3 regions of the Streptomyces sp. NPDC058864 genome follow, and region 2 is predicted to be linked to each of the others. Evidence: predicted binding sites of a transcription regulator. Region 2 holds the regulator's gene; each other region holds the start of a gene.
The links. The regulator HrcA, encoded in region 2, represses chaperone genes, less so after heat shock. The targets are predictions, from matches to a motif close to TTNGCACTCNGNNNNNCNGAGTGCNAA.

Region 1: groES (co-chaperone GroES) is a predicted target of HrcA. The motif match lies at 1,146-1,172, and genes of this name have one in related genera.
Region 3: groL (chaperonin GroEL) is a predicted target of HrcA. The motif match lies at 6,474-6,500, and genes of this name have one in related genera.

The regions. Positions count from the first base shown of each region.
Region 1 covers NZ_JBHYMQ010000001.1:26,765-36,614, forward strand. The annotation lists gene ACFW3D_RS00140 (THUMP-like domain-containing protein) at 1-908, opposite strand, end outside; gene groES (co-chaperone GroES) at 1,321-1,629, shown strand; gene groL (chaperonin GroEL) at 1,754-3,382, shown strand; gene ACFW3D_RS00155 (SDR family NAD(P)-dependent oxidoreductase) at 3,450-4,235, opposite strand; gene ACFW3D_RS00160 (MOSC domain-containing protein) at 4,246-4,905, opposite strand; gene ACFW3D_RS00165 (aminotransferase class V-fold PLP-dependent enzyme) at 4,984-6,039, opposite strand; gene ACFW3D_RS00170 (LysR family transcriptional regulator) at 6,124-7,056, shown strand; gene ACFW3D_RS00175 (WhiB family transcriptional regulator) at 7,126-7,440, opposite strand; gene ACFW3D_RS00180 (response regulator transcription factor) at 7,911-8,522, shown strand; gene ACFW3D_RS00185 (sigma-70 family RNA polymerase sigma factor) at 8,786-9,400, shown strand; gene guaB (IMP dehydrogenase) at 9,500-9,850, shown strand, end outside.
Region 2 covers NZ_JBHYMQ010000002.1:29,150-38,999, forward strand. The annotation lists gene ACFW3D_RS01815 (S41 family peptidase) at 1-3,011, opposite strand, end outside; gene ACFW3D_RS01820 (16S rRNA (uracil(1498)-N(3))-methyltransferase) at 3,099-3,836, opposite strand; gene dnaJ (molecular chaperone DnaJ) at 3,965-5,104, opposite strand; gene hrcA (heat-inducible transcriptional repressor HrcA) at 5,104-6,120, opposite strand; gene ACFW3D_RS01835 (MBL fold metallo-hydrolase) at 6,328-7,062, shown strand; gene ACFW3D_RS01840 (DUF3097 domain-containing protein) at 7,093-7,920, shown strand; gene ACFW3D_RS01845 (Uma2 family endonuclease) at 7,904-8,296, opposite strand; gene hemW (radical SAM family heme chaperone HemW) at 8,315-9,547, opposite strand.
Region 3 covers NZ_JBHYMQ010000008.1:121,705-131,554, forward strand. The annotation lists gene murQ (N-acetylmuramic acid 6-phosphate etherase) at 1-570, opposite strand, end outside; gene ACFW3D_RS09290 (MurR/RpiR family transcriptional regulator) at 567-1,463, opposite strand; gene ACFW3D_RS09295 (DUF8819 family protein) at 1,546-1,932, shown strand; gene ACFW3D_RS09300 (DUF4031 domain-containing protein) at 1,934-2,206, shown strand; gene ACFW3D_RS09305 (maleylpyruvate isomerase family mycothiol-dependent enzyme) at 2,440-3,057, opposite strand; gene ACFW3D_RS09310 (HD domain-containing protein) at 3,131-3,817, opposite strand; gene ACFW3D_RS09315 (copper homeostasis protein CutC) at 3,870-4,571, shown strand; gene groL (chaperonin GroEL) at 4,665-6,287, opposite strand; gene ACFW3D_RS09325 (cold-shock protein) at 6,650-6,856, opposite strand; gene ACFW3D_RS09330 (MoaD/ThiS family protein) at 7,281-7,559, opposite strand; gene thrC (threonine synthase) at 7,604-8,890, opposite strand; SAM riboswitch class I at 8,909-9,036, opposite strand; gene ACFW3D_RS09340 (glucosyl-3-phosphoglycerate synthase) at 9,194-9,850, shown strand, end outside.

The DNA.
Region 1 (9,850 bases), on a different contig from region 2:
ATGGTCGGGTCGATCAGGCCGCCGCCGACCCGCGCCGCCACGTCGGCCACCATGTGGGCCCGGATCACCGCGCCGTCCGGCTCGTACAGCCAGCGCCCCACGGGGCGCACCTGCGGGTCGGGCAGGCCGGCGGCGGGCAGCGTGGCGCCCGACGGCAGCAGGGTCGCCCGGCGGGCCCCCGGGGCGGTGCCGAACCACAGCACGGCCTCCTTCACGTCGCCGTGGTCGGAGACCCACTCCGCCTCGGCGTCCTCCGGCACGGCCTCGTGCGGGATCCCCGGCGCCACCTTCAGGGCCGCCAGCGGGGCCTTACGGGCCGCCGCCACCGCCCACGACAGCGGCGGGGAGTACGCCTCGGGGTCGAAGATCCGGCCCCGCCCGCCGCGCCGGGCCGGATCGGCGAAGACCGCGTCGTAGCCGTCCACGGAGGTCTCCGTCACGTCGGCGCAGCGCACCTCGATCAGACCGGACAGTCCCAGCGCCTCCGCGTTCGCCCGCGCCACCGCGCAGGTCAGTTCGGAACGGTCGACCGCCAGCACCTCCACCCCGGCGCGGGCCAGCGGGACGGCGTCCCCGCCGATCCCGCAGCACAGGTCCGCCAGCCGCCGCACCCCGAGCGCGGCGAACCGCTCCGCCCGGTGCCGGGCGACCGAGGCCCGCGTCGACTGCTCGACCCCGTCGGGCGTGAAGTACATCCGGTACGCGTCCTCGCCGAACTTCGCCGCCGCCCGCTGCCGCAGCCGGGCCTGCGTCAGCGCGGCCGCCACCAGCCCGGCGTCGTGCTCCCGCCGCAGCCGCGTCGCGGTCGCCAGTTCGGCGGCGGGGTCGTAGTCCCGCAGGGAGGCCAGCAGGGACTGCCCCTCGTCGGTCAGGAGAGCCGAGAACGCGTCAAGATCCACGCCGTCCATTGTCCCGCGGCGCCGCTGCCCGCCGGACCGGCCTGGCGCACGTGCGGACGAGGCGGGCGGAAGACGGCCGGACCCGCGTCGCGCCGCGCGCCGGCGTCGGCGCGACGACGAAGATGCCGGTCCGGCCGGGGTGCGCGACCTGCCTCACGCGTGCCGCGCCCGGCGCGCGGCGGGCCCGGAACCGAGCTTCCGGGCATGCCGTTCCACCTGGGGGAGAGCGGATCGTACGGCGCGGCGTTGGCACTCCGCTTGACCGAGTGCTAAGCGCGTCCTAGTCTCGGACCTGGCACTCAGCCTTGCCGAGTGCCAGCACAAACGCGACGGGCAGGTCCGGCACCCGCGACGACGGGCCTACCAGGTCGCCACCCCAGACAGACACTCCCGTGAGCCCTTTGAAGGGGGAGGTCGGATCGTGACGACCGCCAGCACCAAGGTTGCCATCAAGCCGCTCGAGGACCGCATCGTGGTCCAGCCGCTGGATGCCGAGCAGACCACCGCCTCCGGCCTGGTCATCCCGGACACCGCCAAGGAGAAGCCCCAGGAGGGCGTCGTCCTGGCCGTCGGCCCGGGTCGCTTCGAGGACGGCAACCGCATCCCGCTCGACGTCAAGGTCGGCGACATCGTGCTGTACAGCAAGTACGGCGGCACCGAGGTCAAGTACAGCGGCGAGGAGTACCTCGTCCTCTCGGCTCGCGACGTCCTCGCGATCGTCGAGAAGTAGGACCGGCGCCGCGCGCAAGCGAGAAATGCCGTGACCACGCCCCGGGCACACCGAGTCCTCGAACGGACCGGGGACCCGGGGCGCGGTCTTCGACGAGAACCCAAAGACGAGGAATTCCGCCGGTATGGCCAAGATCCTGAAGTTCGACGAGGACGCGCGTCGCGCCCTTGAGCGCGGCGTGAACAAGCTCGCCGACACCGTGAAGGTGACGATCGGCCCCAAGGGCCGCAACGTCGTCATCGACAAGAAGTTCGGCGCCCCGACCATCACCAACGACGGTGTCACCATCGCGCGTGAGGTCGAGATCGAGGACGCGTACGAGAACCTCGGCGCGCAGCTCGTGAAGGAGGTGGCGACCAAGACCAACGACATCGCGGGTGACGGCACCACCACCGCCACGGTGCTCGCCCAGGCGCTGGTCCGCGAGGGTCTGCGCAACGTCGCCGCCGGCGCCTCCCCGGCCGCCCTGAAGAAGGGCATCGACGCGGCGGTCAAGGCCGTCTCGGACGAGCTGCTCGCCACCGCCCGCCCCATCGAGGGCAAGGACGACATCGCCGCCGTCGCCGCGCTGTCCGCCCAGGACAAGCAGGTCGGCGAGCTGATCGCCGAGGCGATCGACAAGGTCGGCAAGGACGGTGTCATCACCGTCGAGGAGTCCAACACCTTCGGCCTGGAGCTGGACTTCACCGAGGGCATGGCCTTCGACAAGGGCTACCTGTCCCCGTACTTCGTGACGGACCAGGAGCGCCAGGAGGCCGTCCTGGAGGACCCGTACATCCTCATCACCCAGGGCAAGATCTCCTCCATCCAGGACCTGCTCCCGCTGCTGGAGAAGATCCTGCAGGCCGGCGCCTCCAAGCCGCTGCTGATCATCGCCGAGGACGTCGAGGGCGAGGCCCTGTCCACCCTGGTGGTCAACAAGATCCGCGGCACCTTCAACGCCGTCGCGGTGAAGGCCCCCGGCTTCGGCGACCGCCGCAAGGCCATGCTCGGCGACATCGCCACCCTCACCGGCGGCACCGTCGTCGCCGAGGAGGTCGGCCTCAAGCTCGACCAGGTCGGTCTGGACGTGCTCGGCGGCGCCCGCCGCGTGACCGTCACCAAGGACGACACCACCATCGTCGACGGTGGCGGCGAGTCCGCGGAGATCAGCGGCCGGGTCAACCAGATCAAGGCCGAGATCGCCTCGACCGACTCCGACTGGGACCGCGAGAAGCTCCAGGAGCGCCTCGCCAAGCTGGCCGGCGGCGTGTGCGTCATCCGCGTCGGCGCGGCCACCGAGGTCGAGCTCAAGGAGAAGAAGCACCGTCTGGAGGACGCCATCTCCGCGACCCGCGCCGCGGTCGAGGAGGGCATCGTCTCCGGTGGTGGCTCCGCTCTCGTTCACGCGGTCAAGGTGCTCGAGGACGGCCTCGGCAAGACCGGCGACGAGGCCACCGGTGTGGCGGTCGTCCGCCGCGCCGCGGTCGAGCCGCTGCGCTGGATCGCCGAGAACGCCGGCCTGGAGGGCTACGTCATCACCTCCAAGGTCTCCGAGCTGGAGAAGGGCCACGGCTTCAACGCCGCGACCGGCGAGTACGGCGACCTGGTGAAGTCCGGCGTCATCGACCCGGTCAAGGTCACCCGCTCCGCCCTGGAGAACGCCGCCTCCATCGCCTCCCTGCTCCTCACCACCGAGACCCTCGTGGTGGAGAAGAAGGAGGAGGAGCCCGCCGAGGCCGGTCACGGCCACGGTCACGGCCACTCCCACTGAGCACGTCCGCGAAGGCCCCCGTTCCCGCCCGGGAACGGGGGCCTTCGGGCTGCCGGGGCGACCGGCCTCAGTCGCGGGGGTAGGCCGGCCCGAAGCGCCGTCCCGCCTTCGACGAGACGCGGCCGAGCGCCCCGCTCGGCGCCAGCCTGGCCGCGGCCACCGCGACCTTGTAGCGCGGGTCGGGCACGCTGAGGGACCGGCCGCGGGCCAGGTCGCGCAGGGCCGCGGCGACCACCTTGTCGGCGTCCAGCCACGCCCAGGAGGGGATGCCGCCGGTCTCCATCCCGGCCCGCCGGTGGAACTCGGTGCGGACGAAGCCCGGGCACAGCGCCATCAGCCGCACCCCGGTGCCCGCGAGCTCCCGGGCCACGCCCTGGGTGAAGCTGACGACCCACGCCTTGCTCGCCCCGTACGTGCCGCGCGGCACGAAGGCCGCCACCGAGGCCACATTGACCACGAAGCCGCGCCCGCGTTCCCGCATGGCCCCGGTGGCGGCGCAGGTCAGCCGCAGCACCGCCTCGCAGTGCACCTTGAGCATGGTCAGTTCGTCGGTCACCGGCACGTCGCCGAAGCCGCCCCGGTTGCCGAAGCCCGCGTTGTTGACCAGTACGTCGACCGGGCGCTCGCGGTCCCGCAGCCGCGCCTCGACCGCCGCGATGCCCTTGTCCTCGGACAGGTCGGCGGGCAGCACCTCCACGGTCACCCCGTACGCGTGCCGCAGCTCCTGCGCGCTCTCCTCCAGCCGCTGCCCGTCGCGGGCGACCAGGACCAGGGCGTGACCGTCCTTCGCCAGCCGGCGCGCGAACGCCGCGCCGATCCCCGCGGTGGCTCCCGTGATCAGTGAAGTCGTCATGCCCCGCAGGCTAGTGAGCCCCCGTCCGCCCGCGGGCCGCGGCGCGCACATCCTGCGGGAGGGCGTCCGCCGCCAGCAGCCGGGGGAGCAGCGCGGGCTCCAGGGTGACCGCGCGGAAGGTCAGCGCGACGGTGACCTCGTGCCCGGGGCGGTGGACGACCTCGACGGGGTCGCCGGCCCGGACCTCACCGGGTTCGGCGACCCGGAGGTAGGCGCCGGGCAGCGCGGCCCGCGTGAACGTCCTGATCCAGCCGCCCTGTTCCAGCCAGCCCTGGAAGGTGGCGCAGGGGATCCGCGGGCAGGACACCTCCAGGACGGCGCCGCCCGGCCCGCCGATCCGCCACCGCTCGCCGATCAGGGCCGCGTTGACGTCCAGCCCCGAGGTGGTCAGGTTCTCCCCGAACATGCCGTTGCGCAGTGGCATGTCGAGCCGGCGTTCCCAGGTGTCGAGGTCCTCGCGGGCGTAGGCGTAGACGGCCTGGTCGGCGCCGCCGTGGTGCGCCACGTCGTACACCCGGTCGCCGGCGAGGCCGACCGCGCCGGTGCCCTTGGGACCCGGTGCGGTCACCGCCACCGGGCCCGGGACCGGGTGCTTGTCGATGCCGGTCGTCCCGCTGGTCTTCCACGGGTTCGCACGGGGCCGGCCCACGTTCACCGAGAGCAGCTTCATCCCGCGACCGTACGGCGCCCGCCCGGCACCCGGCGAGACGTTTTCCGCCGGGCCGGGGCCGCCGGCGGGGCGCTGTGCCTAGCCCGCGAGCACCCGCAGCAGCCGGTCCACGTCCGCCTCGGTGTTGTACAGGTGGAAGGCCGCCCGCAGGTTTCCCGCGCGGGCCGAGACGCGGATGCCGGCGGCGGCCAGCCGCTCCGCCGCGTCGCCCAGGCCCGGGACGGCCACGATCGCCGAGGCCCGCGCACCGGACGGCACCGGCTTGTGGCCGAGCCGCAGCAGGCCCGCACGGAAGTGCTCGGCCAGCGCGATGTCGTGGGCGCCGATGGCCTCGACGCCCAGTTCCTCGACCAGGCCCAGCGAGGCCGCCCCGGCCAGGTACGGCAGCAGCGGCGGCATCACGTCGAACCGCCGGGCGGAGCGCGCGAGGTGCGCGACCGGCCCGTAGCAGTCGCCCCACGGGTTCTCGGCCGCGTACCAGCCGGCGAACTGCGCGGACAGCCCGTCCTCGGCGCCCTCCCGCACGGTCAGGAACGACACCCCGCGCGGGGCGAGCAGCCACTTGTAGCCGCCGCACACGACGTAGTCGAGGTCATCCGCGCGCAGCGGCAGCCAGCCGACCGCCTGGGTGGCGTCGACGAGCACGCGCGCCCCGTGCCGGGACGCGGCCTCGCGGACCGCCGCCAGGTCGGCGACCCGGCCGTCCGCGGACTGCACCGCGCTGACCGCGACGAGGCCGGTGGTGGGACGTACGGCGTCGGCGACGCCCTCCAGGGGAACGGTGCGCACGGTGACGTCGGCACGGGAGGCGAACGGGTTGACCAGCGAGCTGAAGTCGCCGTCGGCCAGGACCACTTCGGCCCCGGCGGGGAGCGCCGCGGCGATCATGCCGACGTGCGTGGTGACGGAGGAGCCGACGGCGACGCGGTCGGCGGTCACCCCGGTGAGGCGGGCGTAGGCGGTGCGGGCGGTGGTCAGGGCGCGCTCGTCGCGCACCCAGTCGTCGGTGCCCTCGGACCAGGCGGCCACGGCGGTGCGCAGCGCCTCGGCGGAGCGGAGCGGGCCGATGCCCGACGAGGCGGTGTTGAGGTAGGTGATCCCGGCGTCCAACGCGAATTCCCCGGCGATGTCCATGGTTCCCCAGCCTGCGCCCCGGACTGCTCAAAGTCCATCATCGAACACCGAACGCATCCCCCAAGGAACACTTATGCTCGGAGCGTGTTCGAGGCCCGCCACCTCCGTGTGCTGCGCGCCGTGGCCCGTACCGGCTCGCTGTCGGGCGCCGCGCGGGAGCTGGGCTGCACCCAGCCGGCGGTGAGCCAGCAGATGAAGGCGCTGGAACTCGCAGCGGGCACCCCGCTGCTCGTCCGCGGCGGGCGGACCACCCGGCTGACCGAGGCGGGTGAGGCGCTGGCCCGGCACGCGAGCGGCATCCTCGCGGGGCTGGCCGCCGCCGAGGAGGAGGTCGCGGCCATCGGGGGACTGCGGGCCGGGCGGGTGCGGCTGGTGTCGTTCCCGAGCGCGGGCCCGTCCCTGGTGCCCACCGCACTGGCCGCGATGCGCGCCGCGCACCCGGACGTACGGATCACGCTGGCCGAGGCACAGCCGCCGCAGGCGGTGGAGATGCTGCGCGCTGGGGAGTGCGAACTGGCGCTGGCCTACCGCTACGTGGACGGCGACGGGAGCGACGGCGCCGGGGACGCGGCCGAGTGGGAGGGCCTGCTCGTGCGGCCGCTGCTCACCGACCGGCTCTTCGCGGTGCTGCCGGCCGGGCACGCGATGGCGCGCGGCGGTGGTCCGGTGCGGCTGTCCGACCTCGCGGACGAGCCGTGGATCGCGGGCTGCCCGCACTGCCGCCGGCACTTGGTGGAGCTGTGCGGGCGGGAGGGCTTCGAGCCGCGGATCGACTTCGCCACCGACGACTACCCGGCGGCGGTCGGCCTGGTGGCGTCGGGGATGGGCGTCTCGGCGCAGCCCGGCCTCGCGCTGGAGGCGGTGCGGCTGCGCGGAGTGGCCGTACGGGACCTACGGCCGGCCGTGCGCCGGGACGTGGCGGCGCTGACGCTGCCCGACCTGGCTCAGGTGCCGGCTGTCGACATGATGCTGGGGCGGCTGCGGCTCGCGGCCCTGCGCGACCCCTCGACGGTCTGAGCCCGCGGCACCGCGGGTACCTCCGTCGCTTGTGATGAAACGTTTCCTCGTTGGCTGTCGTCCGGTGGGTCAGTGACTGCCGGTGGCGTGCGAGCTCATGACCCGGTTGCGGGACCGGCCCATCATCTCCTCGCGCTCGTCCTCGGTGAGTCCGCCCCAGACCCCGTAGGGTTCGCGGACCGTCAGAGCGTGCGTCGCGCACTCGGCGCGGACGGGGCAGCGCATGCACACCTCCTTCGCCGCCGCCTCACGCGCGCTCCGGGCGGCACCGCGCTCTCCCTCGGGGTGGAAGAACAGGGAGCTGTCGACGCCGCGGCAGGCGGCGACCAGCTGCCAGTCCCAGAGGTCGGCGTTCGGGCCCGGGAGGCGGGAGAAGTCTGCCATTGCTCATCTCCTCGAGAGGTGGGCTGCAGGGACACCGTCCAGGCGCGAAGCTCTGGGAGGGTGCTGTCGACGTTACATCTACTGTCGAAGTAGATGTAAATATGATTCATCACAAAATCGCCAACGAACTCCCGCCATGCGGGTAAAAAGCCTCCAAACAGGCAAAATCTGACATTGCCCCCCGGTCGGCGGCTGATGTGTGCTGCAAGCGGGCGCCCGTTGTGCCGCTTTTTGGAGCCCGGCGAACGGCCGCGACCTGCGACGTTGCTGATCCGTGTCGGTCCGCGCACGGAGAGTGCGGGAGTCGCCCGCCAAACTCCGTAACTCTTTCGAGTGAGGGTCGTTGAAGGTGCGGAAGTGGTTGGCGGTCGAACTAATCGGGCAGGCGCCCGAGGCCGTCATCCCCACCGGTGAACGATTCGTACAGCCTGGAGGCTCAACGTGACGCGGATCAGCTGCGGAGGACGGTCATGACTTCCGTTCTCGTCTGCGACGACTCCCCGCTTGCCCGAGAGGCCCTGCGCCGCGCGGTTGCGACCGTGCCCGGCGTGGAGCGCGTGACGACCGCGGCCAACGGCGAGGAAGTCCTCCGCCGCTGGGGCGCCGACCGCTCGGACCTCATCCTCATGGACGTCCGGATGCCCGGCCTCGGCGGCGTCGAGACCGTACGGCGGCTGCTGTCCGCCGACCCCGGCGCCCGCATCATCATGCTCACGGTCGCCGAGGACCTGGACGGGGTGGCCCTCGCGGTCGCCGCCGGTGCCCGCGGATACCTGCACAAGGACGCCTCGCGCGCCGAGTTGCGGGCCACGGTCACCCAGGCGCTGGCCGACCCGACCTGGCGGCTCGCCCCGCGCCGGCTGCGCTCGGCCGAGATGGGCGCCGCCCCGACCCTGACCGCCCGCGAGATCCAGGTGTTGGAGGGCATGAGCCACGGCCGCTCCAACGCGGAGATCGGCCGCGAGCTCTTCCTCTCCGAGGACACCGTCAAGACGCACGCGCGACGCCTCTTCAAGAAGCTCGGCGCCTCGGACCGGGCCCACGCGGTGGCGCTCGGCTTCCGCTGGGGCCTGGTGCGCTGAGGCGGCGGCCTCGTGAGGGCTGAGGGGCCGATGAGCTGTGGGGCGGCCGTGCGGCTGCCCCGCTCGTACCGGTTTCCGCGCCGAGGGCGCATGCTTGAGGTATGGACTCTCGGGGACACGGTCGGGCGGGGCGGCGGGTGCATGACATGACTACGGCCGGTGCGGTCCCTCGAAGCGCCCCGCACGGCGCGCCGCATAACGCTTCGGAGCACAACCACGGGTCCGAGCCCACGGAGCGGCCCGCGGCGATGCACTATGGACGGATGCGCGACGAGGCCACCGGCAATGAGACAGCCATAGGGGCACTCGTACGTCGAGCTGTGGACGGCGACGAGCAGGCGACGCACGACCTGCTCGCCCACGTGCACCCGCTCGCCGAGCGCTACTGCCGTACCAGGCTGTCGCGGCTGCCGGGTGACGCGCGCCACTTCGTGGACGACCTCGCCCAGGAGGTCTGCCTCGCGGTGCTGTGCGCCCTGCCCCGTTACCGGGACCAGGGGCGGCCCTTCGAGGCCTTCGTCTTCGGCATCGCCGCCCACAAGGTCGCCGATCTGCAGCGGGCCGCCATGCGCCGCCCGGGCTCGACGGCCGTGCCCTCCGACGAGATGCCCGAGCAGCCGGACGACTCGCTCGGGCCGGAGGAGCGGGCGCTGCTGAGCAGCGACGCGGAGTGGGCGAAGAAGCTGCTCGCCAACCTCCCGGAACACCAGCGGGAGCTGGTGCTGCTCCGCGTCGCCGTGGGCCTCACCGCCGAGGAGACCGGTCAGGTGCTCGGCATGTCGCCGGGCGCCGTCCGGGTGGCCCAGCACCGGGCGCTGTCCCGGCTGCGCGCGCTGGCGGAGGAAGCCGCCGCGGGCGCCCCCGGGTTGAGCGCCTAGGACCCGTCGCCCCGGCCCCGCTCCAGGGGCCGGAACTGGTTTCCCGCGGGACCCATTAGCATTGAACATCTCGCCGGGCAAGACCATGGGGAAGGTGTCATGACGTTGAACGCCGACGGAGTAGCCGAGAAGTTCGGGCTGCTCGGACTCACCTACGACGACGTGCTGCTGCTCCCAGGTGCGTCGGACGTCGTGCCGAACCAGGTCGACACCCGCTCGAAGGTCTCCCGGAACGTCAGCGTGAACATCCCGCTGCTGTCGGCGGCGATGGACAAGGTCACCGAGGCGCGGATGGCCATCGCGATGGCCCGCCAGGGCGGTGTGGGCGTCCTCCACCGCAACCTGTCCATCGAGGACCAGGTCAACCAGGTCGACCTGGTGAAGCGGTCCGAGTCCGGCATGGTGACCGACCCGATCACCGTCCACCCCGACGCCACCCTCGCCGAGGCC
Region 2 (9,850 bases):
CCCACCACGGGCCCGATCCCCAGCGCCTTGATCGCCGCGTTGACGATGTCGCCGTCGGAGCCGGAGAACTCGTTGGCGACGGCCACGACCGGCCCGCGCGGCGCGTCCAGCGGGTAGCTGAAGGCGGGCAGCCCGCGCGGCAGGTCCCAGCCCACGATCCGCCGCGCCAGCTTCTCCACGACCAGCTGAGAGGTGTGGCCGCCGCGGTTCTCCCGCACGTCCACGACCAGTCCCTCCCGCACCACCTCCACGCGCAGGTCGCGGTGGAGCTGGGCCCAGCCGGAGCCCACCATGTCGGGCACGTGCAGGTACCCCAGCCTGCCACCGGACAGCTCGCGCACGTACGCCCGGCGTCCGGCGACCCAGTCGTGGTAGCGCAGCGGCTCCTCGTCCGCGATGGGCACGACGACGACGTGGCGCGCCGGCCCGCCGTCCGCCGGGCCTATGGTCAGCTCGACCGGCTTGCGCACGGTGCCGATCAACAGCGGGCCGGGGCCGGTCAGCGGGTCCACGGGCCGTCCGTCGACCGCGAGGATCGCGTCGCCGGCCCGGACCGCGACGCCCGGCGCGGCCAGCGGGGAGCCGGCCCGCGGGTCGGAGGTCTCCGAGGGCAGCACCCGCGCCACGCGCCACGCGCCGTCCGCGTCGCGCGCGAGGTCCGCGCCCAGCAGGCCCTGGCGGTGCAGCCCGTCGCCGCGGCCGCCGGCCGGCATGACGTATGCGTGCGAGGTGCCGAGCTCGCCGGCCACCTCCCAGAGCAGGTCGACGAGGTCGTCGTGGGTGGCGACCCGGTCCAGGACGGGCCGGTAGCGCTCGCGCACACCGTCCCAGTCGACGCCGCCCATGTCGGCGCGCCAGAAGTTGTCCCGCATCAGGCGGTGCGACTCGTCGTACATCTGGCGCCACTCGGCCTGCGGGTCCACGGTGACGCGGACCCGGGAGAGGTCGACGGTGACGTTGCTGTCGGTCTCGTCGTCGGACGGGGCCGACTTGTGGTCGGCCGCGGCCACCCGCAGCCGGTGACCGGACGTCACCAGCACCTTGTTGCCGTCGCCGCTGACGGCGAAGTCGTCGGCGTCGTCGGCGATGTCCTCCACGCGCAGCTGCTTGAGGTCGTAGCGCTCCAGCGCGGTGGACGGCGGCTCGGCCTCGGGCGAGGCCAGGCTCGCGCCCAGGACCCCGCGGACGGGGTGACGCAGCCACAGGACGCCGTCCTTGGCCGCGCGCAGCGTGGAGTAGCGGGCGGCCTCGACCGGGAAGGGCACGATGCGGTCGGCCAGGCCCTCGGCGTCCACCTTGGTGACGGGGGTGCGGGGCCGGTCCTCGCCGTCCTCCTTGCGGGAGTCCTTCTTGCCCTCGTCCTGGCCGCGGTCGTCGCCGTCCTTGTCCTCCGCGGAGGAGTCGACCGGACGCCCGTGGCGCTGCGGGCCGAAGGGCGAGGGCGTGGTGGCGGCGAGCGTGATCAGGTGGGGGCGGCAGGCGCCGAGGAAGGCCATGTCGAAGACGTGGTCGTCGTAGACCGGGTCGAAGGAGCGCTCGGAGAGGAACGCCAGGTGCTTGCCGTCGGCGGTGAAGGCGGGCGAGGAGTCCCGGAAGCGCAGCGGGGTCGCGTCGACGACCGTGAGGTCGGCGGTCGAGGCGAGCTTGAGCTGGCGCAGCGGGTCGGGCCCGGCGTGCGACCAGGCGAGCCAGGCCGAGTCGGGCGAGAAGGCGAGGCCGGTGGCGTGGCCGTGCTCGCCCTCCACGACGGTGCGGACCTCGCCGGTCTGGGCCTCGACGAGCAGCACCCGGCCGTCGTGCGAGGCGACGGCGATCCGGTGGCCGTCCGGGGAGACCGTCATCCCCAGCACCCGGCCGAGCCGCCCCGCGGCCAGCCGGCGGGGCGCGGCGGTGCCGGTGCCCGCCGCGGGGGCGATCTCCAGCGCGTCCTCGCCCTCGGCGTCGGTGACCCAGACGACCTGCTGGTCGCCCTCGCCGCCGAACACCCGCGGCAGTCGCGTGCGCACCCCCGGTTCGGCGGACAACGCCCGTGCCGGGCCGCCGCGGTGGGTGACCCAGTGCGTGGTGCCGCGGATCTCCACCGCGCTGCCCCGGCCGGTGTGGTCGGGCCGCGCGTCGCCGAGGTGGTGGGCCGCGTGGACCGGGTGCGGCTGCAGGTCGGCGCGCTGGCCCCCGAGGCGCACCTCGACCGGGCGGGCCTGCGCGCCGTCGAGGTCGTCCAGCAGGAACAGCCGGCCGGTGCTGGTGTAGACGACGCGGGTGCCGTCGGTGGCGGCGTGCCGCGCGTAGAAGCCGCCGTCCTCCACGGCCGTGTGCCGGCGCAGGTCCGCGCCGTCGGGGAGGCTGGAGTAGACGGCGCCGACGCCCTCGTGGTCGGAGAGGAAGGCGATCCTGTCCCCCACCCACATCGGGTACTCCAGGTTGCCGTCCAGGTCGGCGTGGATCCGCTCGAACTCCCCGTCACCGGTGCGGTCGATCCACAACTTGCCCGCGGTGCCGCCCCGGTAGCGCTTCCAGGCGGCCGCCTCCCGGCCCATCGTGGCCGACAGCAGCAGCACGGCCCCGTCCGGCCCGTGGGCGACGTCCCCGACCGGTCCGTACGGCAGCGTCGAGGCGGGGCCGCCGTCGACCGGGATCGCCCGCGCCCAGCTGCGGCGCAGCGACGCCTGCCCGTACGTGCTGATGGCCAGCACGTCGCCGCCGGGCGTCCAGCCCCGGACGGAGGTGCGGCCGCTGCCCCAGTACGTCAGCCGTTTCGACGGCCCGCCGTCGGTGGGCGCGAGGTGCACCTCGGGTGCGCCGTCCCGCGTGGAGGTCCACGCGATGAGCGTCCCGTCGGGCGAGAACCGTGGATGGCCGACGGGCATGTTGTCGGCGCTGACCCGCCAGGCCCGGCCGGTGCCGTCCAGAGGGGCGGCCCAGACGTCGTCCTCGGCGGTGAAGGTGATCAGGTCACCGTGCAGGTGCGGGAAGCGGAGGTACGCGGGGTGCGAAGGCTGCGGCTGCGTCACGTCGTCACATTAACCACCCGGCGCCGTGCTGGTCAGGGGTTTTCGATCTCATTGCCCGCCGGGGGGGGTTCCGGCCCGGCGGCCGCGTCAGCCCCAGCGTCCGGTGCGGCCCAGCAGGAGGGCGGTGGCGGCGACGCCGGCGGTGGAGGTGCGCAGCACACTGGCGCCGAGGCGGTACGGCCTGGCACCGGCCGCGGCGAAGGCGTCGAGCTCCTCCGGGGAGACCCCGCCCTCGGGGCCCACGACGAGCACGATGTCGCCCTCGGGCGGCAACGGGGCGGTGGCGAGCGGCTCCGAGCCCTCCTCGTGGAGGACCGCCGCGAACGCGGCACCGGAGAGCAGCCCCGCGAGTTGACGGGTCGTCAGCAGATCGGCGACCTCCGGGAACCGCAGCCGCCGGGCCTGCTTGGCCGCCTCACGGGCGGTCGACCGCCATTTGGCAAGGGACTTGGCGCCCCGCTCGCCCTTCCACTGGGTGATGCAGCGGGCGGCGGCCCACGGCACGACGGCATCGACGCCGACCTCGGTCATGGTCTCGACGGCGAGTTCCCCGCGGTCGCCCTTGGGCAGCGCCTGGACGACCGTGATCCGCGGGCGCGGCTCGGCCTCCTCGCGGACCTCGGCGACGGCGACCTCCAGGGTGTCCTTTCCGTCGACGGCCGCCACCGTGCCGTACGCACCGCGGCCCAGGCCGTCGGTGAGCACGATCTCCTCGCCCGCCCGCAGCCGCCGCACGGAGACCGCGTGCCGCCCCTCGGGGCCGGAGAGCGTGATGCGGCCCGGGCCCAGCGCACCGGGTTCGACGACGAAGACGGGCGCGGTCACGGCGCGGTCCTCGGGGAGCGGGGGGTCAGGGCGGCCATGCGCCCATCGTTTCACGGCACACGACGGCCCGCGGTCCAGGGTGTCGTGCACCCCGGCCGCGGGCCCCCGGGCGGCTGGGCCGTGCCGGCCTAACGCCCGTTGAACGCGTCCTTCAGACGGGAGAACAGCCCCTGCTGGCCCGGCTGGAACTGCCCCAGGGGCCGCTCCTCGCCGCGCAGCTTCGCCAGGCGGCGCAGCAGTTCCTCCTGCTCCGGGTCGAGCTTGCCCGGGGTCTGGACCTCGACGTGCACGATGAGGTCGCCCCGGCCGCCGCCCCGCAGGTGCGTGATGCCGCGCTGGTGGAGCGGGATCGACTGGCCGGACTGCGTACCGGGCCTGATGTCGATCTCCTCCAGGCCGTCCAGGGTCTCCAGCGGGACCTTGGTGCCCAGCGCCGCGGCCGTCATCGGGATGGTGACGGTGCAGTGCAGGTCGTCGCCGCGCCGCTGGAAGACCGCGTGCGGCAGCTCGCGGATCTCGACGTACAGGTCGCCGGCGGGGCCGCCGCCGGGGCCGACCTCGCCCTCGCCCGCGAGCTGGATGCGGGTGCCGTTGTCGACACCGGCCGGGATCTTGACGGTCAGCGTGCGCCGCGACCGGATCCGGCCGTCGCCCGCGCACTCCGGGCACGGGTTGGGGACGACGGTGCCGAAGCCCTGGCACTGGGGGCAGGGGCGCGAGGTCATGACCTGGCCGAGGAAGGACCGGGTGACCTGGGAGACCTCACCGCGGCCGCGGCACATGTCACACGTCTGCGCGGTCGTGCCCGGGGCGGCGCCCTCGCCGTGGCAGGTGTTGCAGACGATGGCCGTGTCGACCTGGATGTCCTTGGTCGTGCCGAAGGCCGCCTCGTCCAGCTCGATCTCCAGCCGGATCATCGCGTCCTGGCCGCGCCGGGTGCGCGAGCGCGGGCCGCGCTGGGACGCCGTGCCGAAGAAGGCGTCCATGATGTCGCTGAAGTTGCCGAAGCCCTGGCCGAAGCCGGCGCCCGCGCCGGCACCGCCGCCGTTGGCGGACAGCGGGTCGCCGCCGAGGTCGTAGACCTGCTTCTTCTGCGGGTCCGAGAGCACCTCGTAAGCGGCGTTGATCTCCTTGAACCGCTCCTGGGTCTTCGGGTCCGGATTGACGTCCGGGTGCAGCTCACGCGCGAGACGGCGGAATGCCTTCTTGATCTCGTCCGGTCCTGCGTCGCGGCGCACGCCGAGCACGGCGTAATAGTCCGTGGCCACTACGACTCCGCCAGGATCTGTCCGACGTAACGTGCCACTGCGCGTACCGCTCCCATCGTTCCGGGGTAGTCCATGCGGGTCGGTCCGACCACGCCGAGTTTCGCCACCGCCTCGTCGCCCGAACCGTAGCCGACGGAGACGACCGATGTGGAGTTCAGGCCCTCATGGAAGTTCTCATGACCGATTCTCACCGTCACACCCGAGTCCTTGGCCTCGCCCAGCAGCTTGAGGAGCACCACCTGCTCCTCGAGCGCCTCCAGCACCGGGCGGATCGTCAGCGGGAAGTCGTGCCCGAAACGGGTCAGGTTGGCCGTGCCGCCGAGCATGATCCGCTCCTCGGTCTCCTCGACCAGGGTCTCCAGGAGTGTGGCGAGGACCACCTGGACGGAGGGCCGGTCGTCGGGCTCGAAGCCCTCGGGGAGTTCCTGCACCAGCGGCGGGACGTCGCTGAACCGGCGTCCCACCACCCGGCTGTTCAGCCGGGCGCGCAGGTCGGCCAGCACGGTCTCGCCGACCGGTGCGGGGGCGTCCACCAGCCGCTGCTCCACCCGTCCGGTGTCCGTGATCAGCACGAGCATGATCCGGGCCGGGGCGAGCGCGAGCAGCTCGACGTGGCGCACGGTCGAGCGGGTGAGCGACGGGTACTGGACGATCGCGACCTGCCGCGTGAGCTGCGCCAGCAGCCGGACCGTACGGGCCACCACGTCGTCGAGGTCGACGGCGCCGTCCAGGAAGTTGCCGATGGCCCGGCGCTCGGCACCGGACAGCGGCTTGACACTGGTGAGCCGGTCGACGAAGAGCCGGTAGCCCTTGTCGGTCGGCACGCGGCCGGCGCTGGTGTGGGGCTGCTGGATGTAGCCCTCCTCCTCCAGCACGGCCATGTCGTTGCGGACGGTCGCCGGGGACACGCCGAGGGCGTGCCGCTCGGTGAGCGCCTTCGAGCCGACCGGCTCCTCGGTACCCACGTAGTCCTGGACGATGGCACGCAGTACTTCCAGCCGTCGTTCACTGAGCATCGCGCACCTCCAGTCGCTCGGTCACCGTGCGGGTCGTGTCGCCCCCGTGGCCTGGCACTCCTCTTACCTGAGTGCCAGTTTTCCCCAAGTCAGTGTACGGCGGGGTGGCAAGACCTCGGCAAGGGCCGTCCACGGGTCAGGCCCCGGGACGTCCTTGACCGGCCACCGTAGCGGGCGCGGGGCACGTCGCGGGGATACCGTCACGTTGTGGAGACCACACCGACCGCGCCGGGCTCCCCCGGCGGCTGGGAGCAGCTCGCACCGGGGGTCGCGCGGCGGCGGCTGCCCTTCCTCGACGTGACCGTCGGGGTCGTCGTCGGCGACGGGGGCGTGCTGCTGATCGACACGGGTTCCTCCGTGCCCGAGGGAGCCGGACTGCGCCGGGAGGTCCACGAACTGACCGGGCGGGACGTGACGCACATCGCACTCACCCACGGCCACTTCGACCACGTCTTCGGCACGGCCGCCTTCGAGGGCGTCCAGGTCTTCGGGGAGATGACCCTCGACACCTACCTCGACCGCGAACGCTTCTCGCTCGGCGTGGACGCGGTCAAGCACGGCGCCGGCCAGGCCGAGTCCGCACGGGCGGCGGAGGCCCTCGTACGCCCCGGCCACCTCGTGGACGGCTCCTACGAACTCGACCTCGGGGGCGACCGCCAGGTCCTGCTCGTCCACCCGGGTGAGGGGCACACCACGCACGACCTGGTGGTGGTCGTGCCGGGCACGCCGGCCGTGGTCTTCTGCGGCGACCTCGTCGAGGAGTCCGGCGAGCCCCAGGCCGGGCCGGACGCCGCCCCGCAGGCCTGGCCCGCCGCCCTGGACCGGCTGCTGCATCTGGGCGGCGAGACCGCGCTGTACGTGCCGGGCCACGGCGCCGTCGTCGACGCCCGCTTCGTCCGCGCCCAACGGGACGCGCTCGCCGCCCGGTTCGGATCCGCCTGAGCGGCGCGCCGCGCGGATACGATCCCTGGCATGCGCAGCCGCAGCTACGACCCCGACCTCACCCCGCCCTGGAAACGGCCCGCCACGCCCGCGCCCGAGGTCGCGGCCGAGCGGGACCTGGTGGTGGAGGAGGTGTCCACCGGCTTCTGCGGCGCGGTCGTCCGCTGCGAGAAGACCGCCGAAGGCCCCACGGTCACCCTGGAGGACCGCTTCGGCAAGCACCGCGTCTTCCCCATGACGCCCCGCGGCTTCCTCCTGGAGGGCCGCCTGGTGACCCTCGTGCGCCCCTCCGCCGCCCCTGCGGCCGGCCCGCGGCTGACCGCCTCCGGCTCCATCGCCGTCCCCGGCGCCCGCGCCCGGGTCGCCCGGGCCGGCCGGATCTACGTCGAGGGCCGCCACGACGCGGAACTGGTCGAACGCGTCTGGGGCGACGACCTGCGCGTCGAGGGCGTCGTCGTCGAGTACCTGGAGGGCGTCGACGACCTCCCCGCCATCGCCGCGTCCTTCGCCCCCGGCCCGGACGCCCGCCTCGGCGTCCTCGTCGACCACCTCGTGCCCGGCAGCAAGGAGTCCCGCATCGCCGCGGAGGTCACCGGGGAGCACGTCCTGGTCGTCGGCCACCCCTACATCGACGTCTGGGAGGCCGTGAAGCCCTCGTCCCTCGGCATCCCCGCCTGGCCGGCCGTCCCCCGCGGCCAGGACTGGAAGACCGGCGTGTGCCGCGCCCTGGGCTGGCCGGAGAACACCGGCGCCGCCTGGCAGCGCATCCTGGGCGCCGTCCGCTCCTACAAGGACCTCCAGCCGGAGCTGCTGGGCCGCGTGGAGGAGCTGATCGACTTCGTCACGTCCCCGGGCTGAGCCCCGGCAGGACCCCGAACTCCGACGTGTCCAGGACGACGTCCACCACGGGCAACCGCACCGCCTCACCGAACTTCCAGGTGCGCTCGGCCCGGTAGTCGGCCTGATCGCCCGTGCCGGCGGGCTCGGTGAGGACGACGCACTTGGCCGCCAGGGGGTCGACGATCACGTAGACCGGCACTTTCCCGGCGGCGTACAGCGACCGCTTGACGACGTGGTCCCGGTGGGCGCTGGTCCTGGAGACGACCTCGACGACGAGGGTGACGGCCTCCGGCGGCAGAAGGCGTCCCGACGCGGGCCCCGCTCCGCGCTCGAGGATCACGAGGTCCGGCTGGGGTTCGCTCGCCTCCTCCGGAATCGCGATGTCCTGCGTGATCGGCCCGGCGCGAGGGGTTCAGTCGACCAGGTCCCTGACCACCGCGTCCGCCAGCAGGCGGCCGCGCAGGGTGAGGACGGCCCGGCCCTCGCGGTAAGGACCGGACTCCAGGAGGCCGTCCCTTACCGCGCGCTCCGCGGCCCCGGCACCCGCCGGGGCCAGCACGTCGAGCGGACAGCCGTCGGACAGCCTCAGCTCCAGCAGGATCCGCTCCACCCGGCGGTCCTCCGCCGCGAGCACCTCACGGCCCGCCCCGGGACTGCGGCCCTCGGCGAGCGCCGCCGCGTAAGCCGCCGGGTGCTTCACGTTCCACCAGCGCACCCCGCCCACGTGGCTGTGCGCGCCCGGTCCGGCACCCCACCAGTCCGCGCCGGTCCAGTACAGCTCGTTGTGACGGCACCGGGCCGCCTCCGAGGTCGCCCAGTTCGACACCTCGTACCAGCCGTAGCCGGCCGCCGCCAGGCGCTCCTCCGCGATCAGGTAGCGGTCCGCGTGCACGTCGTCGTCCGTCATCGGCACCTCGCCGCGCCGGATCCTGCGCGCCAGCTGCGTGCCCTCCTCCACGATCAGCGCGTACGCCGACACGTGGTCCGGCCCCGCGCCGATCGCGGCGTCCAGCGACGCCCGCCAGTCGTCGTCCGATTCCCCGGGCGTGCCGTAGATCAGGTCCAGGTTGACGTGCTCGAACCCCGCCGCCCGCGCCTCCGCCACGCACTGCTCCGGGCGGCCCGGCGTGTGCCGCCGGTCCAGCACCTGCAGCACGTGCGGGCGGGCGCTCTGCATCCCGAACGAGACCCGCGTGTACCCCCCGGCCCGCAGCTCCTCCAGGTACGCCGGATCCACCGACTCCGGGTTCGCCTCCGTCGTGACCTCCGCGCCCTCCGCCAGGCCGAACTCGTCCCGGATCGCCCCCAGCATCCGGGCCAGGTCCGCGGCCGGCAGCAGGGTCGGCGTCCCGCCGCCGACGAACACGGTCTCGACCCGGCGTGGGTCGTCGCCCAGCACCTTGCGGGCCAGCCGGATCTCGTCGACCAGGGTGTCCGCGTAGTTCTCCCGGGAGGCGAGCACGCCGCCGGTGCCGCGCAGCTCGGCGGCGGTGTAGGTGTTGAAGTCGCAGTAACCGCAGCGGGTCGCGCAGTACGGGACGTGCAGGTAGAACCCCAGCGGGCGGGAATCCGCGCCGGTCAGCGCGGTCGGCGGGAGCGCGCCGTCCTCCGGCATGGGCTCCCCGTCGGGCAGTACGGATGGCATACCCCCCATTGTCCGCCATCCCCTCCGGGCCGTTTGTCCGTGTGCGGGTGCGTTGTGGTTGCGGTTGGGGTTCTTTTCCCCACCGCCCGCCCTCCCCCAGCCTTCGGCCGGGGGGACCCCCATCCCGGGGACGGTTTGGTGCGGGTCTCGCCCGGTTCGGTGGGTGGGCCGGGGGTGGGGCCTCCGGGGTGGGCATTCTGTACCGCATATTTATGTGCATGGCGGGCAATCCGGGTTCGGCACCGCTCTGCCGCACAACAAATACACGTCAGCGTCCAGAACGCCCACCCTCCCCCAGCCTTC
Region 3 (9,850 bases), on a different contig from region 2:
GACGACCTCGATGCCGTGGTCGGCCGCGGCGGCCAGCGGGGAGCCCGGGTTGCAGGACAGCCCGACGGTCAGGGCGCCCAGGGCGCGGGCGTGTTCCACGGCACCGACGGCGTACGGGGTGCGGCCGGAGGCGGAGACGCCGACCACGGTGTCGTCCGGCCCGATCCGGAGGGCGTCGAGGTCGGCGGCGGCCAGTTCCCTGCTGTCCTCGGCGCCCTCGACGGCGTCCACGATCGCCGTCGGCCCGCCCGCGATGAGCCCGCTGACCTGGCCCGGCGCGGTGTTGAAGGTCGGCGGGCACTCGCTGGCGTCGAGCACGCCGAGCCGTCCCGCGGTACCCGCGCCCGCGTAGACCAGGCGGCCGCCGCGGGCCATGCGCGCGGCGATGCCGTCGACGGCGGCGGCGATGGCGGGCAGGTGCTCCGCGACGGCGGCCGGGACGGTGGTGTCCTCGGCGTTCATCAGCCGGGCGATGTCGAGCGTCGGAAGCCGGTCGACCTCGGCGAGCTCGGCGCGGAAGGCCTCGGTGGCGAGGTGGTCCAGCTCCCGGCGGAGCTCGGTGTGCGTCATCGCGGATGGTTCCTTCGCGGGCTGTGGCGGTGGGCGAGGGCTTCGTACGAGGCGGACAGGGCCGGGGCGGCGGTGTCGTACGTGCGCTGGGCGACCCCGACGAACAGGCAGTCCACCACCAGCAGCTGGCTGGTGCGGCTGGCCATGGCGGCCGGGCGCAGTTCGCTCTCCCGGCCGCTGGAGGTGAGCAGCACGTGGTCGGCGTAGCGGGTGACGGTGCCGTCCGCCCGGCCGGTCACGGCGATCGTGGTGGCGCCCCGGTCGAAGGCGGCGCGCAGCGGTTCGACCACGTCGTGGGTGTGGCCGGAGTGCGTGACGGCCACGGCGACGTCACCCTGGCGCAGTTGCACCGCGTTGGTGAGGGTGAGGTGCGGGTCGCCCAGGGCGTGCGCGACCAGGCCGATCCGCAGCAGCTTCTGCACCAGGTCCTGGGCGACCAGGCTGGACGCCCCTATCCCGTAGACGTCGATGCGGCGGGCGGCTGCCAGCGCGCCCACGGCCGCCTCCAGCTGGGCCACGTCCAGCTGGGCGGCGGTGTCGGCCAGGCACCGCTGCTCGTCCAGCGCGAGCTTGGCGACCACGTCGGCCAGCGGGTCGTCCACCGCGATGTCGGGGGTGACGGCGGGCGGGGCCCCGGCCTCCTCGCGGGCGGCCAGCGCGGCCAGCGCGAGCCGCAGGTCCCGGTAGCCGGGGTAGCCCAGCAGCCGCGCGGTGCGCACCACGGTGGCCTCGCTCGTCCCCGTACGGGCGGCGAGCGCCGTCACGGTCAGCCGGGAGCAGCCCGCCGGGTCCGCGGCCACGGCCTCCGCGACGCGCTGCATCGACCGGGTCATGGACGGGCCCAGGGTCCTGACCTTGGCGGCCAGCCCTCCGGCGTTGAAGGTTTCCTTCATCTTCTCGGCCACGGACGAAAGCTATTTTCAGCTCCGGACCGCGTCAAGAACGCCTGCGCGGGGTTGGTCCACAATGGAGCCCATGGATCCTGACGCACCCGGCCCCTCCGCCGGCCTGGAAGCGGCCCTGCACGGTGCCCGCGCGCTCGTCCTCGCCGACCTGGCCGCGACCGGCGTCGCCGACGCGAACGTCGTCTCCCTCGTCGAGGAGGCCGTCTCCCAGCGCCGCTGGTGGGTGGAGCAGTGGCCGGACGGCGCCGGGTTCGTCGCGGGGCTGGTCGCCCAGGACGTCAAGGACGCCCTGCTGGAGCGGATGGGCCGCTGGCCGCTCTGCCCGCGCTGCGCCGACCCGCACGCCCTCGACGTCGAACCCGAACTCGGCCCCGACCCGCACTGGGTGTGCGAGTCGCTCGGCGAGGCCGTCGCCCCCGTCGGCGGCCTGTCCGCCGCTCTCCGCGAGCCGCGCTGACGTGACCGTCTACATCGACCCGCCGACCTGGCCGGGCCACGGCCGCATGTGGTCGCACATGGTGAGCGACTCCTCCTACGAGGAGCTCCACGCCTTCGCCGACGCCATCGGCGCGCCCCGCCGCGCCTTCGACGGCGACCACTACGACGTCCCCAGCGAGCGCTACTCCTCGGCCGTCGCCGCGGGCGCCGTCCAGGTCGGCAGCAAGGAACTGCTGCGCCACCTCACCGAGGCGGGCCTGCGCCGCCCCAAGGGCCGGCCGCACGAGGCCTAGCGAGGCCGCGTCGCCGAACGGGCTCCCCCAGCTCCGCCGGGAGGTGCCTCCCGGCGCGGTGCATCGCAGGGCGGAGAGTCGTCCTCGTAGTGGGCTACCGGACGATTCGACAAGTCCCCCAGGGCCGAACGCCGACGGAGTGCCGTGCCGGGCGCCGCTGGGTGGGGGCACCCCCGGCCGAAGGTTGGGGAGGGCATGCGACGACACGGCCTGGCGGCCTCCGGCCGCCCCGCTCACAGCGGCTCGCCCTCCAGCCGCCCGGCGGGCAGCCTGCGCCCGCACATCGCCAGGGCCAGGTCCTCTCCGGTGCCCCGCAGTTCCGGGCCCGAACCGTACGACCAGTCCAGGTCGGTGGCCCGCAGCCGGCGGCCCTCGACGGCGACGCCGAAACGCGCGTGCCCGCCTCCCGTGGTGAGGTCGTCGAGGAGGATGCCGAGGGTCTTCGCCGGGACGCGGCGTTCCGCGCCCAGCGGCACGGTGATGTCCAGCCCGTGGATCACCACGTGGTTGAGCGCGCCGTGGGCGCCGCCGCCCGGGGGCTGCCACCGCTGCATCACCTCGGAGCGCAGACAGCCGGCCAGTTCCCCGGTGGGCAGTGCGCCGTCCCGCGCGGCGACCGCGTCGGACAGCCGTGTGAAGTCGAAGCCGTGTTCGGCGAGGAGCGCCATGAACGCCTCCTGCGAGTAGCGCGCCGCCATCGTCATGTGCGCCACGACCTCGCGCACCCGCCAGCCCTCGCACAGCGAGGGGGTGTCCCACCACGCTCCGGGGGCCCTCTCGAGCAGATCGGCCAGGGCCAGGAACTCGGCCGCGGCGGCGGCCTGCACCTCGGTGTCGGTGTCGTCGGTCATCGCTGTCGTACCCCTTCGTCTCGTGCCGCGGGCTGCTCCCCACGGAGGTGACGACCGGCCGCACGCCCCGGACTCATCGGCCGTCGTCGTCCACATCGCCCGGGGCGAGCAGTTCCAGCTCGGTGGTGAGGTTGCGCCGGGCGGTGGACTCCCAGCGCTCGTACGCCTCCGGGGTGCGGAAGAGCCGGGGCAGTCTCAGCAGCTGACGCAGGACGTCGGCGCGGCCGGCGCGGAAGGCGTCGTCGGGGACGAAGCCGTACTCCTCGCGGACGGCGGCCGCGTACTCGGCGTAGCCGGTGGGGTCGCCGGCGAGGACGGCCAGGTCGGCGTCGCAGAGGACCTCGCCGTCGCGGTCGCCCTCGGCGGGGTGGTGGGTGACGGTGAGCCGGACCAGGCGGGCGACCTCGGAGGTGATCGTGTCGGGGACCCCGGCCTCGGGGAGCGCGCGTTCGGCGAGCCGGGCGCTGCGCTCCTCGTTCTCCGAGCGGTCGGGCCGGTAGACGGCGTCGTGGAACCAGGCGGCGAGCAGGACGGCGTCCGGGTCCTCGGCGTGCCCGGCGAGGACCTCGACGTGGTCGAGGACGGCGGTCAGGTGGGAGGTGGTGTGGTAGCGGCGGTGCGGCTCGGACCAGCGGGCGATCAGGTCCTTGCCGTACGGCACCGGGTCGACGGACTCCGTCTGGCAGCGGCGCAGCAGGTCGCACCAGCGGGCGAGGAGGGCGGAGCCGGTTTCGGTAGCGGTGTCAGCCATGAAGGTCATTGTGGGGTACGGGGGGTCGCGGTCACGCGTGCGCATGTGACACCCTGGAGATATGTCTAGACCAATTTTCGAAGTGATCGCGCTCGACGCCCACGACGCCCGCGCGGCCCGCACGGGCGGCGCGGACCGCCTCGAACTGGTCACCGACATGGCTGCCGACGGCCTGACGCCGTCCCGGGAGACCTTCGCCGCCGTCCGCGCCGCGGTGGACATCCCGGTCCGGGTGATGCTGCGGGCCCGCGCCGACTTCGCCGTGGGCGGCACCCGCGAGGCGGACGCGCTCTGCGTGGCCGCGGCGGAGCTGCGCGGCGAGGGCGCCGACGAGTTCGTGCTCGGCTTCCTCGACGGCTCGGGCGTGCCGGACCTGGCGGCCGTGCGCCGGCTCGTCGACGCGATCGGTTCCGGGGCCCGCTGGACCTTCCACCGTGCCATCGACCACTCCGCCGACCGGGAGGCCGTGCGCTCGGCGGTGCGCGGGCTGCCCGGGCTGGACACCTTCCTCACCGCGGGCTCCGCACGCGGTGTGGACGACGGGCTCGGCCATCTGCTGGCGGAGGCGGGACGTCCCGGCGAGCCCCAGCTCATGGTGGGCGGCGGGCTCCGCGCCGAGCACCTGCCGCGGCTCCTCGCGGCCGGCATCGACGCCTTCCACGTCGGGGGCGCGGTGCGCCCCGGCGGCTGGGCCGGGCCGGTCGACCCGGAGGCGGTGCGCACCTGGCGCGAGCTGCTGGACGCGCCGGTCGCCGTCCCCTGACCGGACGTCACCCGGAAACGCCCGAGGGCGGTACCCCCTGCGGGGTACCGCCCTCGGTCTTCTGCCGTGGTGCGGAGTCCTGGTCCCGGAGGATCAGAAGTCCATGTCACCGCCGGGCATGCCGCCGCCGGCCGGGGCAGCGGCCTTCTCCGGCTTGTCCGCGATGACGGCCTCGGTGGTGAGGAAGAGCGCGGCGATGGAGGCCGCGTTCTGCAGCGCGGAGCGCGTGACCTTGGCGGGGTCGATGATGCCCTCGCCGATCAGGTCGACGTACTCGCCCGTGGCGGCGTTGAGGCCGTGACCCGGGGTCAGGTTGCGCACCTTCTCCACCACGACACCGCCCTCGAGGCCGGCGTTGACGGCGATCTGCTTCAGCGGGGCCTCCAGGGCCAGCTTCACGATCGACGCACCGGTCGCCTCGTCGCCGTCGAGCTCGAGCTTCTCGAAGACGTTGGACGCCTGGAGCAGGGCCACGCCACCACCGGCGACGATGCCCTCCTCGACGGCGGCCTTGGCGTTGCGCACCGCGTCCTCGATGCGGTGCTTGCGCTCCTTGAGCTCGACCTCGGTGGCGGCACCGGCCTTGATGACGGCCACGCCGCCGGCCAGCTTCGCCAGACGCTCCTGGAGCTTCTCGCGGTCGTAGTCCGAGTCGCTGTTCTCGATCTCGGCACGGATCTGGTTCACGCGGCCCTGGATCTGGTCCTGGTCCCCGGCGCCGTCCACGATCGTGGTCTCGTCCTTGGTGACGACGACCTTGCGGGCGCGGCCGAGCAGGTCGAGACCGGCGTTCTCCAGCTTGAGGCCGACCTCCTCGGAGATGACGGTGCCACCGGTGAGGATGGCGATGTCACCGAGCATGGCCTTGCGGCGGTCGCCGAAGCCCGGGGCCTTGACCGCGACGGACTTGAAGGTGCCGCGGATCTTGTTGACGACCAGGGTCGACAGGGCCTCGCCGTCGACGTCCTCGGCGATGATCAGCAGCGGCTTGCCCGACTGCATGACCTTCTCCAGCAGCGGGAGCAGGTCCTTCACCGCGGAGATCTTGGAGTTGACGATCAGGATGTACGGGTCGTCGAAGGACGTCTCCATACGCTCCAGGTCGGTGGCGAAGTACGCCGAGATGTAGCCCTTGTCGAAGCGCATACCCTCGGTGAGCTCCAGCTCCAGACCGAAGGTCTGGGACTCCTCGACGGTGATGACGCCTTCCTTGCCGACCTTGTCCATCGCCTCGGCGATGAGCTCGCCGATCTGCGGGTCGGCGGCGGAGATGGAGGCGGTGGAGGCGATCTGCTCCTTGGTCTCCACGTCCTTCGCCTGCTCGAGGAGAGCGGCGGAGACCGACTCGACGGCCTTCTCGATGCCGCGCTTCAGCGCCATCGGGTTGGCGCCGGCGGCGACGTTGCGCAGGCCCTCGCGGACCAGCGCCTGGGCGAGGACGGTCGCGGTCGTCGTGCCGTCACCGGCGACGTCGTCCGTCTTCTTCGCGACCTCCTTGACCAGCTCGGCGCCGATCTTCTCGTACGGGTCCTCGAGCTCGATCTCCTTGGCGATGGACACACCATCGTTGGTGATCGTGGGGGCGCCCCACTTCTTCTCGAGGACGACGTTGCGGCCCTTGGGGCCAAGGGTGACCTTGACGGCGTCGGCGAGCTGGTTCATCCCGCGCTCGAGACCGCGCCGTGCCTCCTCGTCGAACGCGATGATCTTGGCCATGTGAAGTGGTCCTCCCGGACTTGGGGTCCCCCCGCGGCACAGGGCTGCGGGGAAGGATTACTCCAGGACCGCGCCGGCGCCCGCGACGGACGGCCTGCCCTCCCGCCGGTTCCTTTCCGGCGGTCGTGCGGGCCTCACCCACTCGGTCCTTTGTCACTCTCAACGTCAGAGTGCTAACGCCAATGATTAGCACTCGCCCTAGGAGAGTGCAAGCCGCTTGGCCGTGGCCGTGGACAACCCGCAGGTCCGGGTCCGGGGGTGGCGGGACAGCACGAAGGCCCGCCCCCGTGCGGGGGGCGGGCCTCGACGCGTACGTTTGAGCGGCCGTACGCGAAAGTGCTCCGTGGCCGATGCGCGGCGCGTCAGCCGGCTGCGAGACGGACCATGTCCGCCTGCGGCCCCTTCTGGCCCTGCGAGATCTCGAACTCGACCCGCTGACCTTCCTCGAGGGTGCGGTAGCCGTCCATCTGGATCGCGCTGTAGTGCACGAAGACGTCCGCACCACCGTCGACCGCGATGAAGCCGTAGCCCTTCTCCGCGTTGAACCACTTGACGGTGCCCTGAGCCATTCCTAACTCCCCTATTGCTGGCCCTTCGCAGACCCGCACCTCGCGGACCCGGGTCAGACCTCACCCCCTACAGCCAAGGGGGCGTGCGCCGGAACGCGTCGACCGCGGCTGAATGTATCTGTCCGGACGCTGTCTGCAACAGGTCAATCGGACGAGAATTCCGGGCACAGGGAATCGGAAGAAGAGCCTGATCGGTGAATAATCCGGGGCAACTCGGACCGGACATAAGCCGCCAACGCGACAAACATCGCGTGAATTTGGCGATAAATCGTCGACAAGGCCGCCCCGGTAAAGGGGGCTTGCGCAGAGCGTTGCAGGGAGTTGCGGGCCGCTCAGGGCAACTGTACAGCCCTTCAACTACCGCTGAAGCACACAGGGGTGCCGGGACGTACCCGGCACCCCTGTCGCCCGCGGGCCGTGCGGCTCAGCAGCCCCCGGCCACCGCCGGGATGATCGAGACGGACGCACCCTCGCCCACCGAGGTCTGCAGGCCCTCGGAGAAGCGGACGTCGTCGTCGTTCACGTAGACGTTGACGAAACGGCGCAGTTTGCCCGTGTCGTCCAGGACCCGCGCGGAGATGCCGGGGTGGTTCAGCTCCAGCGAGTCGATGACCTCGGCCAGGGTGCCGCCCTCGGCCGGGACCTCGGCCCGGCCGCCGGTGTAGGTGCGGAGGATGGTCGGGATGCGGACGGTAGCGCTCATGATGCGGGGTTCACCTTCAGTCTGGGTCAGCCGGTGCGGTGGGGTCAGCCGGCCAGGCCGGCGGCGCGGAACGCGTCGAGGCTCGGGCGGATGGTGGCCGTGGGGCGGGAGGTCGGGGCGACGGCGTCCAGCGTCTTGAGGCCGTCGCCGGTGTTGAGGACGACGGTCTCCCCGGCCGGGTCGAGCTGCCCGGTCTCGATGAGCTTGCGCAGCACGCCGACCGTCACGCCGCCGGCCGTCTCGGCGAAGATGCCCTCGGTCCGGGCGAGCAGCTTGATGGCGTCCACCACCTGCTCGTCGGTGACGTCCTCCACGGCGCCGCCCGTACGCCGGGCGATGTCCAGCACGTACGGACCGTCGGCCGGGTTGCCGATGGCGAGCGACTTGGCGATGGTGTTCGGCTTCTGCGGACGCACCACGTCGTGGCCGGCCTTGAAGGCGGTGGAGACCGGGGAGCAGCCCTCGGCCTGGGCGCCGTAGATGCGGTACGGCTTCTCCTCCACCAGACCGAGCGCGATCAGCTCCCGCAGGCCCTTGTCGATCTTCGTCAGCTGCGAGCCGGAGGCGATCGGGATGACGATGTTGTCCGGCAGGCGCCAGCCCAGCTGCTCGCAGATCTCGTAGGCGAGCGTCTTGGAGCCCTCGCCGTAGTAGGGGCGCAGGTTGACGTTGACGAAGCCCCAGCCCTCGCCGATCGGGTCGCCGATCAGCTCGCTGCAGAAGCGGTTGACGTCGTCGTAGGTGCCCTCGATGCCGACCAGCTGACCGCCGTAGACCGCGGCCATGACGACCTTGCCCTCCTCCAGGTCGTGCGGGATGAACACGCAGGAGCGGAAGCCGGCCCGGGCGGCCGCGGCGCCCACGGCGCCGGCCAGGTTGCCGGTGGAGGAGCAGGACAGGGTGGTGAGGCCGAAGGTGCGGGCGGCCTCCAGGGCGATGGCGACGACCCGGTCCTTGAAGGAGTGGGTCGGGTTGCCGGAGTCGTCCTTGATGTGCAGGCCGCCGGTGACGCCCAGTTCGCGGGCGAGGTTGTCGGCCTTGACCAGCTTGGTGAAGCCCGGGTTGAGGTTGGGCTTGGAGGCCACGTCCGCGGGGACGGGCAGCAGCGGCGCGTAGCGCCAGATGTTGTCCGGCCCGGACTCGATCCGCTTGCGGAGGGTCTCGGGGTCGCCGCCCGGAAGGTCGTACGCCACTTCGAGCGGCCCGAAACAGGCCTCGCAGGCGAAGAGGGGCTCCAGCGGGAAGCGCTCGCCGCACTCGCGGCAGGAGAGCGCGGACGCGGGGCCGAAGGCGGAATCGGTGGACGCGGATGCAACGGATTGCGCAGCCATGTCAGGCGAGGCCCTTTCTCCTCATCTTCCTCACGACGCATCTCGCCGTGAGACGGAATTGGCACCTTCCCCACCTGGACCTCGCGGTCGGCGGGAGGGTTGCCGGGGCTTCAACGGGCCGTTCCCTCTGCCCCTCTGGATGAGCGGTATGGCGCCGGGCGCACTGCCCGGGCATTTGTCGGACGGGGCGCGATCACCGTGGACATACGATGGTCATGCCTCGTGTTCAAGACTGTAACCGACGACCTCGAACCTGGTCATGGGCCGTCCGTCCTGCGAGACGGGCAGAAACGGAGCAACCCGGTGCTCGACGAGGTGGCCGGCTGGCTGCAACGGCGGTCCTGGACCGCCGACCACAGGCCGCTGCCGCAACTGCTCGCCGCCAAGCGCGCCGCGGGCTCGCGCGGCACGGTCAGCGTCGTGCTGCCCGCCCTCGACGAGGAGGCCACGGTCGGGGAGATCGTCGGGACGATCCGCCGCGAGCTGATGAGCGAGGCGGTCCCGCTGGTCGACGAACTGGTCGTGCTGGACTCCGGGTCGACCGACCGCACGGCCGAGGTCGCGGCGGCCGCGGGCGCGGTCGTCGTCCACCGGGACGAGGTGCTCCCCCGGCTGCCCGCGCTGCCAGGCAAGGGCGAGGTGCTGTGGCGCTCGCTGCTCGTGACGCGCGGGGAGATCGTCTGCTTCGTCGACTCCGACCTGCGGGAGTTCGACGCGCGCTTCGTGTCGGGGATCGTCGGGCCGCTGCTCACGGACCCGGACCTGCAGCTGGTCAAGGCGATGTACGACCGGCCCCTGGAGACCGGCGGAACGGTCGTCCCGGCCGGCGGCGGCCGGGTGACGGAGCTGGTCGCGCGGCCGCTGCTCAACCTGCACTGGCCGCAGCTGGCCGGGTTCGTCCAGCCGCTGGGCGGCGAGTACGCGGCGCGGCGCTCGCTGCTGGAGCGGCTGCCGTTCCCC